3 regions of the Arthrobacter sp. A2-55 genome follow, and region 2 is predicted to be linked to each of the others. Evidence: riboswitches for the same ligand, from Rfam matches in the RefSeq annotation. Region 2 holds a riboswitch; each other region holds the start of a gene.
The links. A riboswitch is a leader RNA that binds a small molecule or an ion and turns the genes downstream of it on or off. The one in region 2 is predicted to bind cyclic di-AMP.
Positions count from the first base shown of each region.

Region 1: linked by a shared signal. The riboswitch ahead of LPN03_RS05680 (hypothetical protein) and the one ahead of LPN03_RS17845 (M23 family metallopeptidase) in region 2 are both predicted to bind cyclic di-AMP.
Region 3: linked by a shared signal. The riboswitch ahead of LPN03_RS20815 (M23 family metallopeptidase) and the one ahead of LPN03_RS17845 (M23 family metallopeptidase) in region 2 are both predicted to bind cyclic di-AMP.

Region 1 is NZ_JAJLOZ010000013.1:25,630-28,894, forward strand. It holds gene LPN03_RS05670 (MFS transporter) at 1-857, opposite strand, end outside; gene LPN03_RS05675 (MarR family winged helix-turn-helix transcriptional regulator) at 863-1,342, opposite strand; cyclic di-AMP (ydaO/yuaA leader) riboswitch at 1,536-1,721, shown strand; gene LPN03_RS05680 (hypothetical protein) at 1,726-2,472, shown strand; gene upp (uracil phosphoribosyltransferase) at 2,570-3,208, opposite strand.
Region 2 is NZ_JAJLOZ010000081.1:9,258-12,522, reverse strand. It holds gene LPN03_RS17855 (cytochrome c biogenesis protein ResB) at 1-604, opposite strand, end outside; gene LPN03_RS17850 (TlpA family protein disulfide reductase) at 616-1,269, opposite strand; cyclic di-AMP (ydaO/yuaA leader) riboswitch at 1,387-1,555, shown strand; gene LPN03_RS17845 (M23 family metallopeptidase) at 1,561-2,352, shown strand; gene LPN03_RS17840 (cytochrome c oxidase assembly protein) at 2,345-3,265, opposite strand, start outside.
Region 3 is NZ_JAJLOZ010000033.1:21,361-24,625, reverse strand. It holds gene serC (phosphoserine transaminase) at 1-288, opposite strand, end outside; gene LPN03_RS10830 (metal-dependent transcriptional regulator) at 515-1,210, shown strand; cyclic di-AMP (ydaO/yuaA leader) riboswitch at 1,355-1,580, shown strand; gene LPN03_RS20815 (M23 family metallopeptidase) at 1,583-2,425, shown strand; cyclic di-AMP (ydaO/yuaA leader) riboswitch at 2,568-2,766, shown strand; gene LPN03_RS10820 (NlpC/P60 family protein) at 2,770-3,265, shown strand, end outside.

The DNA.
Region 1 (3,265 bases), on a different contig from region 2:
ACTATGTAGAGCATGCGCATGTTCTTGCGCCGGGCGGCCATCAGGGCTGCGGCCAGCGTGCCAATGGCCATGACGGAGCCCAGCAGCCCGTATTCGCCCGGGCCTAGGTGGAAGACGGTGGTGGCCATCAGCGCGTTGGTGATCTGGAAGTTCATCCCAAACGTGCCCACCATGAACACCAGCACCATGATCATCATGAGGTCCGGACGGTGGCGGATGTAGGCAAACCCCTCGCGAATCTGCCCCTTGCCGCGCGGCACTCTGGCAACAGGCTGCAACTCGGAGACGCGCATGCGCCACAGGGAGAAGATCACGGCCACAAAGCTGGCCGCGTTGATCAGGAATGCCGGCCCGGTGCCGAACAGGGCAATCACCACGCCGGCAATGCCGGGGCCGGCCAGGCGGGCCAGGTTGAAGGAGGCGCTGTTAAGGGCGACGGCGTTGGGCACGTCCTCCTTGCCCACCACCTCCGAGACAAACGCCTGGCGCGACGGGGCGTCAAAGGCGCTGGCCACCCCGAGCAGGAAGGCAATGACGTAGACATGCCACAGCTCCACGGTGTGGGTGACCACCAGCAGACCCAGCAGCAGGGCACACAGCCCCATGGCCGTTTGGGTGCACAGCAGGAGCTTGCGCTTGTTGACCCGGTCGCCCAGCAGCCCGGCAAACGGCCCCAGGAAGACGATGGGCAGGAACTGCAGGCCAGTGGTGATGCCCGCGGCTGTGCCGGAATTGTTGGTGAGGATGGTCAGCACCAGCCAGTCCTGTGCCACGCGCTGCATCCAGGTGCCGATGTTGGACACCAGCGCCCCTGTCACCCACAGGCGGTAGTTGAAAACCTTCAGCGCCCTGAACATGGAATTCAAACGGCGCTCATCTCCTGCAGGATGCGGGCCGCTTCGCGCAGGGTCTCGCGTTCCTCCGGGCTCAGCGCCGCCACCCTCTTGGCGAGCCACTGGGTGCGCCGGGACCTGGCCTTGCGCAGGATGGCCGAGCCGTCCCCGGTGATTTGCACCAGCACCTGCCGCTTGTCCAGCGGGTTCTCCCCGCGGGTGACATAGCCGGCGGATTCGAGCCCGTTGACGATCCGGGTCATGGACGGAGCCTGGATCATTTCCCGCTCGGCCAGTTGTCCCACCGTCAGGGGGCCGTGGAGGATGGCCGCGAGCACTGAATACTGGCCCGGGCTGATGTCACGGGACGCTGCTTCGGCGCGGAGCCGGCGGGAGGAGCGCATGATGGCCACCCTCAGCTCGGCAGCCAGTAATCCGGCACCTGCCTGGCGCTTGGATGGCGGAGCTGCCGTGCGGGCAGCCGGGGGCGTTGCTGAGGAAGTAATCATAAGTTGCGTATAGTCCTGGCGTCACTGGTTTCGTGTTTTCTATTACTTAGCATAGGTCATTAGCATTGCTAAGTAAATGTCAGGATGGTCACTCCGTTACCAAAATGTGACTTTTGGGCCTTGCTTCGGTAGGGTGGACTTCGTGCCCGCCGAACCATCCACGGTTCCTTGGCACAAATGGACGGTTCGCCGAGCTCTGCCGCCGCCCATTTCCCGTTCATACCAGACGGCAGAGACGGGGGACCCAATTTTTGCGGGTCTCCTCCATGGAGACCCTTGGGGTTAAGCCGATGACGTGCGCAGCACATGCCTGCGCCGCACGGCCGGATGCTCTAGTCCGTTCCCGACAGCTCACCTCGCAGGCGTAGAGAGGCTATATCCCTATGTCCGCAGCACCCCAGCACGGCCGCCGCCGCGCCGAACCTGTTCGCCCCGTCTCCCGCCGCGAAGCCCGCAAGGCCTCCCACACTGACGCCAAGGTCGCCGGACCTGCCAAGCGCATGGCCATTGTTGCCGTGGCCGGGGCGCTGCTGGCCGGCGGAGGGCTGGCCCAGGCCGCCACCAACAACGCAACCGCCGGCTTGGCCTCCGCGAGCCTTGTCTCCGGCGGCACCCAGGCCAGCGCCGCGCCGTCGGCCATCTCAGCGCCCACAGACGTTGCCATTGACTTTTCCCGCATCCAGGTGAGTTCCACCAAGGCCGCCAAGGCCACTTCCCAGTCCCTCAGTGGTGCGGCCGACGCCGTCACGCCGGTGGCCACGCCGCCGGCCACCAAGGCTGCCGCGCCTGCCCCCACCAAGGCCGCCGCCCCCGTGCTGGTGGACGACCCCGCCGCGGCACAGCAGTACGCCGCCGGCCAGTTGGCCGCGCACGGCTGGGGCGCCGACCAGATGAGCTGCCTGACGCAGCTGTGGAACCGCGAATCCAGCTGGCTGACGTCGGCCGAAAACGCCTCCAGCGGTGCGTATGGCATTGCCCAGTCGCTCCCGGCGGAGAAGATGGCCGTGGCGGGCGCGGACTACCGCACCAACTACAAGACGCAGATCAACTGGGGCCTTGGCTACATTGAGGGCCGCTACGGCAGCCCGTGCGGCGCCTGGGGCCACTCCAACGCCGTCGGCTGGTACTAAACCCCGCGGTGAGTATGCAGCAATGGCGACTTAGGCTGGGCCTAAGTCGCCATTGCTGCATACTCGGGAGGGCGTGACGGCCGGAAAACCGAAACGGTTAGTCGACAACCCCGTACAGGCGGTCCCCCGCGTCGCCCAGGCCGGGGACAATGTAGGACTTTTCGTTCAGGCCCTCGTCGATCGAGGCGAGCACCACGTGGACATTGTCACGTTCCCCGTGGGCGGCTTCCAGCTTCGCCAGGCCCTCGGGGGCGGCCAGCAGGCAGATGCACGTGATGTCCGCGGCGCCGCGATCAAAGAGGAACTTGAACGCCTCAATCAAGGTGCCGCCGGTGGCCAGCATGGGGTCCAGGACGTACACCTGGCGTCCCGTCAGGTCCTCGGGCAGGCGCTCGGCGTAGGTGATGGCCTCAAGGGTTTCCTCATTGCGGGCCATGCCCAGGAAGCCCACTTCGGCGGTGGGCAGCAGTCGGGTCATGCCCTCCAGCATGCCCAGCCCGGCGCGCAGGATCGGCACCACCAGCGGCGTGGGCTTGCTCAGGCCGGTACCGACGGTCGGGGACACGGGAGTTTCAATGTTGACCGGCTCCACGCGCACTTCGCGGGTTGCCTCATAGGCCAGCAGGGTGACCAGCTCTTCGGTCAGCTGCCGGAAAACGGATGACGGGGTGGTCTTGTCCCGCAGGACGGTCAATTTGTGGGCAATCAGCGGATGATCCGCAACCAGTACGCGCATAGATAAAAGCTACCATTGAGCCGTGCCCTCCACGTCGAAACCCAGCCCAATCGAGAC
Region 2 (3,265 bases):
CGACCAGGGAGAGATGGAAGAGCAGGTTTCCCGCCTCCCGGACCATCCCGCGCTCTCCCGCCACGGAAGGGCGGTCCCCTCCGGCATCGTAGAGATGGACCCGGTAGCGGCGCCGGCGCAGCAGGCGTGCCGCGTCCTGCACGGCCTGGCCGGCACTGATCCCGGCTGATGCCGGCAGTTCCAGGGTCCCGTATTCGGGCAGCCGGGACAGGCGCTTGGGGGTGCGGGGCGGGGCCGAGCGCATGGCCTTCCAATGCGCCCGGGCACGGGGCACCACACAGCCGACCAGGGAAATGAACAGCAGCAGGTAGATCGCGGAAAACCACACGGAGGCGTAGACGTTGAAGAACTGGAACTTGTCCAGCCATGGCCCGTAGTCGGGGTGGTCCTTGAGGTATTGGGTGACGACGGAGGGGTTGACAGGCCGTTGGGGGAACAGGGACCCGGGCACGGCGGCGACGGCCAGCAACAGCAGCAGCAACAGGGCGTTGCGCATGCTGGTCAGCTGCCGCCACGCCCACCGCAGCATCCCTCGGGCACCCAGACGGGGCAGGACCGGTTCCCCGTCCGGAAGGTTCGGTGCGCCCGTGGCAGTCTCTTTCATGGTTGTCATGGCTACTTCCCTGCCAGGGCGTCAGAAATCAGGGCCTTGAGGGTGCCCTGGTCGGCCAGGCCCAGGATGCGGGAGGCAACCCTGCCCGTCGCATCCAGCACCAGCGTGGTGGGAACCGCCTGCGGGGGAACGTACTTGGTCATGGCCAGCAGCACCGCGCCGCCGGAGTCCTCCATGCTGGGGTAGGTGACCCCAAAGGTCCGTTCAAACGCGGCGGCTTCCGGTTCCCGGTCCCGGAGGTTGACCCCGTAAAACAGAACACCGGCCGCCTTAAATTCCCGGTACAGGGCCTCCAGCCGGGGCGCCTCCAGCCGGCACGGGGAGCAGGCCGCATACCAAAAGTTCAGCACCACCACCTGCCCCTTCCAGGCCGCGGAGGTCACGGCCGTGCCGTCGAACAACTTGCCCGTCAGGACGACCGGGTCCTTGCGCTCATTCTTGGCGTACTGGGCCACCGAGCCGTCCCCGGCAATGAAGTTCTTGTTGTCCCCCGCATTGGCCTGTTGAGCCAGGGAATCGTTCGCCGCGCACCCCGACAAGGCGACGGCCGCGGCGCCGGAGAGGGCCGACAGCCGAAGGAAACGGCGCCGCGACGGGGTGCCGGCGACCGCGGGTAGTGCTGGCAGGGGGGCCCGCCGGGGTGTGGGATGTGACATGGGAATCCTTAGGTAACGGAATTGTAACTTTTGAGTTTCATGGGTTAGCCTTGACTAAACACATACCCCCAATGGGTATGTTTGCGGGCCGCTTCGCCAAACCCCGTCGGCGGCCCGCGACCGTTCAGCTTCCCGACGGGGGCGGAGGAACCACCACCGGTGCCCTGGTGCACCTCGGGGTGAAGCACGTCCACCATGCCAGCGCCACTGCGCCTGGATGTTGGGCGGGCCGGGCAGGCCCCTCGCCCGAATCCGACAGCTAACTTCGCCGGCGTCGAGAGGACCCCCCTGATGCCTGCCCACCGCCAGCACGGCCGCCACTGGGCGGCCGATCCCGTGGTGGCGCCCGAACGGCCCCGGCGGCGCCACCAGCTGGGGATGGTTGCGGCGGCAGGGTTCATCGCCCTGACGGCCCTTCCGGCCGCCCACGCCGACACCGGCCACCTGGCCTCGGCGGTGACCGCCAGTTCGGCCGCACCCTCCGCGCAAGCGGCGGTGACGGCGGACAAGGACGTCGTGGTGTCCTTTGCCAGGCCCGTGGTCCGCAGCAAAACCGCACCCACTGCGGCCCCGGCACCCGAGGTGCACCCGGCCGCGGCACAAAAGGCACCCCTCCCGGAGCCGACTCCACCAGCTCCACGAGAGACACTGGAGCCTGCCGCCCCTGCGCAACCCCCTGCGGCGCAGGCATCCCCGGGCCTGCGCCCGCCCTTGGCTGCACTGACCGTCACCTCGCCCTTCGGATACCGCACCAACCCGCTAACCGGGGCCAGTGGGGAACTGCACACCGGGATCGACTTCGCCGGCGCGTGCGGCACTGCCGTGTTCGCCGCCGGGGCGGGAACAGTGGTCGAGGCGGGCTGGAGCCCGTACGGGGGCGGAAACCGCATCGTCGTCGACCACGGGGCCGGCCTCAAAACCACATACAACCATCTGGAAAGCATCGGCGTCAGCGTCGGCCAGCAGGTCGGCGCGGGCAGGCAAATTGCAGGTGTCGGCTCGACCGGGAACTCCACCGGCTGCCACCTGCACTTTGAGGTCATGGTCAACGACCAGACTGTCGACCCTGCCCCCTTCATCTAACGGTCCCCCCGTTCCCCGGCCGGGCGCAGTAGTCCCGCCGGTTGGCCAGGTGTTCACTGGCGAGTTCGGCGAACTGGTCCTCACTGAGCCCGTCGAAGGCGCGAGCCTCCCGCCGGTCGCTGTGCGCGAAGCGGACGAACATCAACATCAGCAGGGGCAAGTCCACGATTTCCGCCACGAACCACAGCAGGTCCCCGGCCAGCTGCTGGTCCCGCAACGGCCCCGGCATCCAGCCCGGATGCCCCAGCAGCCCCGCGGTGGCGCCGTCAAAGACCCGCGGGACCATGCGCATCATGATCCCGGGGACCGCGTCGGCGACGAGTTCGATGAACACGTAGATGAACTCCACCACGACCAGCGCATTCACCGCCTCCCGGTCCCTTTCCTTAATGATCGGCACGGTCATCAGCGAGCCCACCAGGGGCACCACCATCGTCAGCACCACATCGACGACGGGGCTGGTGCGCAGGGGATAAAACAGAGGCGTCAAAAAGAGCGTAAACAGGGTCAGGCCCAGCAGTGCGGCGACGATCGTGTTGCCCAGCAGCCGCATCACCCTGCTGTCCAGGAACGCCTCCAACCGGACCAGGCCGGCGGTGCCCAGGGTTGCCCGGGCCAGGGTGAGCGGCCTGTCCAGCCCCACCAGCAGGGGGACCACGAACAGGTAGCCGGTGACCTTCACCGTAAACACCCAGCGCAGGTCATGGCTGTACACGCCGGGGAAGCCGAAGCTGAGCACCGCGAAGCTGCCCAGCCCCAACGCATAGAACGACGACGCCCGCCACACCGGCCACCGCAGGCCCCTCCGGCGGGCACCGGCCAGGCCCCGGGCATAGAGCACCGCCGCGGGGAGCAGGAGGCACGCAGCAGTCCGGTTCAGGGTCCAGGACGTGGCCAGCACGTCCCAGGGCGG
Region 3 (3,265 bases), on a different contig from region 2:
CTTCTCAACCAGGCCGAAGGAGGCCACGTCCCAGAAAGCGGTGGAGCCGCCCACGCCCAGGATGACCTCGTAGCCGTCCGGTGCCCCGAAGAATTCCTTGAGGCCGCTGCGGACCTCGCCCACGAGGTTCTTCACGGGAGCCTGGCGGTGGGAGGTCCCCAGCAGGGAGGCACCGGCGGCGGACAGAGCAGCCACCTGCTCGGGACGGACTTTGGACGGGCCGGCACCGAAGCGGCCGTCGGCCGGGCGAAGATTGGCAGGGATGGTGAGGGGCGTGGATTCGCTCACGTGTTTGCTCCAAAATTTAAGCGATGGAAGTAAAGGCGCCAAGGGCCTGGTGCCAATTCTGCCGCAAAATGGCGCCCATCCCGAAATGCGGGCCGCATGCCGAAACAATCGGGCTGTGGGTGCCGGCCGGGAACAAAGGACCGTTTTCATCCCTTGTATTAAGCACGATAACGTAGGGAGTCAGGCCCCTGCCCGGAATCTCGCTCAACATTAGGAGGAATCTGACGTGACAGATTTGATTGACACGACGGAAATGTATTTGCGAACCATTCTGGAGCTGGAAGAAGAGAACATCGTTGCCCTGCGGGCCCGCATTGCAGAGCGCCTGCACCATTCCGGTCCCACCGTGTCCCAGACCATCGGGCGCATGGAGCGTGACGGCCTGGTGATAGTTTCCGGGGACCGGCACCTCGAGCTCACCCCCGCCGGTCGGGACAAGGCCACCCGCGTGATGCGCAAGCACCGCCTGGCCGAACGCTTGCTTTCCGACGTCATTGGCCTGGACTGGGCCTACGTGCATGAGGAGGCCTGCCGGTGGGAGCACGTCATGAGTGAACGCGTGGAGCAGCGGCTGTATGACCTGCTGGGCAAGCCTGAGGAATCGCCCTACGGCAACCCCATCCCGGGCCTGGAGGAACTGGGCGGGGAAGTGGCGCCGGAGTTCTCTGCCGGGCTGGTGACCCTGGTGGAGGCCATGGGCACCTACTCCCCGGACCAGTCCGTCACCATCCACCGGCTCTCGGAGCGCATTCAGGTGGAACCGGAGCTTCTTGGCCAGCTGGACGAGGGCGGCCTGCGCCCCGGCGCGCAGATTTCGCTGGCCCAGGTGGGCGAATACATCTCGGTTCGCGTCCCAGGCATCGAAGGCGCCTTGGAACTGCCTCCCGAAGTTGCCTCACATGTTTTTGTTTCCATGAGCTGACTAGCCCTGAAGGCGCCCTCCATGGCCCCGGCGCCAGCCGCCCAGGAGATAACGGAATTATCACGGCGGCCAGATTTACCGTATAGTAGCCAACGGCGCTGTAACCAAAGCGTTACCAACTTTTGACACCGAGCCTTGCCTTCAAAAGATGGTTTGCAAGCAATTCAGGCAAGGACGGGGGAACCACAAGCGGCGGACCCAACAGTCCGCCTTGGGGTGAAGCCCGCAGGCCACGCACTTAAATCCCATCCACGCACTCCGCCAGGACTGCAACGGGATGCCAATGTGCCGGGCGCGGGCCGGATCAACAAGCTGCACTCAGATCCGAATCCGACAGCTAACCTCGCAGGTGCCTTTATAGAGAGGTATTGAGTGTCAGAGGCAATTCAGCACGGCCGCCGTCGCGTGGTTGTGCAGGCCACCTGTGTGCCCGAGGGCGTCCCGGCCAGCCGCCGGGAAGCGCTCGCCGCAGAGCGGGGCAGGGCCAAGCCGCAAACTGCGCACGGCCACCCGGCCCGCTCCGGATCCCGTTACAGGGTCCGTGCCGGCCGAAAGCCCGGCTTCCCCAGTGGCGCGGGGCAGACAGCGGGAATTGTGCTGGCCGCGACAGGACTGGCGCTGGCCGTCGCCCTTCCCTCCGCCGGCGGCGCACTCCCGGCCGTGGACGCCCAACCGGCCCTGGCGGTGCAATCCCTGGTGACAGCGGCCGCGGACGTGCCCATCAGCTTTGCCACCCCGGCCGTGGGCAGCTCGCTCAACCTTGATGGTCAGCTGAAGCAGACACTGCAGGTCGAGGCCGCCAAGGTGACACCCCAGGCAGCCAAGGGGACGCTGTCGGCACCCCTGAAAAACCTGGTACAGACATCGCCGTTTGGAGCCCGCATCAATCCCGTGACCGGAGCCGCAGGAGACTTCCATACCGGCCAGGACTTTGCCATCCAGTGCTCGACCGAGGTATTTGCTTCTGCCGGCGGCACCGTGAGCTACGCGCAATGGCATGAGTTTGGCGGTGGCAACCGGGTGGTCATCAACCATGGCAACGGCCTCTCAACCAGCTACAGCCACCTCAGCTCAATCGGCGTCAAAGTCGGGCAAAAAGTGGAGCGTGGCGACCTCATTGCGCTGAGCGGCACCACCGGCAACTCCACCGGCTGCCACCTGCACTTTGAGGTGCTGGTGGATGACGAAACCGTTGACCCGCAAGGCTGGCTTTAATCCCTCCACAGGGGGTGCCAGGTCACGGCTTTGACACCGCACCGTGACCGGAACGTGACATTGGCGAAAATCTGTTGTACCGTCGTAACCGCGCCTGCTTCGAATCAAGCGGGCGCCCATGAGTGGATTGCCTAGCTCTGCCACTGCTCATGGTCCGTTCGTAACAATCGTCTGGCAGGGGCGGGGGAACCAATATCGGGCTTCGTTTTCACGAGAAGTCCTAGGGGTGAAGTCGCACTACATCCGCACAGAAGATTCGTCTTCAGCGGTGGATGGGAATGCGGCCGGGTGACTCCCATCCGAATCCGACAGCTTACCTCGCAGGCTTTGGGAGAGGATCCTTCTTGTCTTCAAACACTGCCCTTGGGCGCCACCGCGCCGAGGTTGTTAAGACCAGCCCGATCTCCGTCATCTCGAAAGCCGTCAGCTCCAACGTCGGTGGTGTCGGACGCCAGGCCGCTGTAATCGCAGCAGCTTCAGGGCTTGTCCTTACTTCTGGTATCGCAGCAAACGCATCAACCCCCACCGTGGAGCGTGCATCTGACGGTGGAACCACGCTTAGCCTGAACTCGGAGCTGGCCTCCGGCGTAACGGCGGCATCCACAGTAAAGATTTCCTTCGCAAGCCCTGTGGTCACTTCCACGCCGGCTCCTGCTGTGCAGGCACCCGTCGTGGCAGCACAGAGCAACGATGTTGCAGCAGCCCCGGCTGCCGCAGTCGCAGCAACTCCCGCAACCGCAGCTCCCGTCATCACAACCACTGAAGCTCCTGCGCCGGCCGCCAAGCCTGCTGTCAAGAGCGGCATTGGGGCAACCATTGCAGCTGCGGCTTACGCCCAGC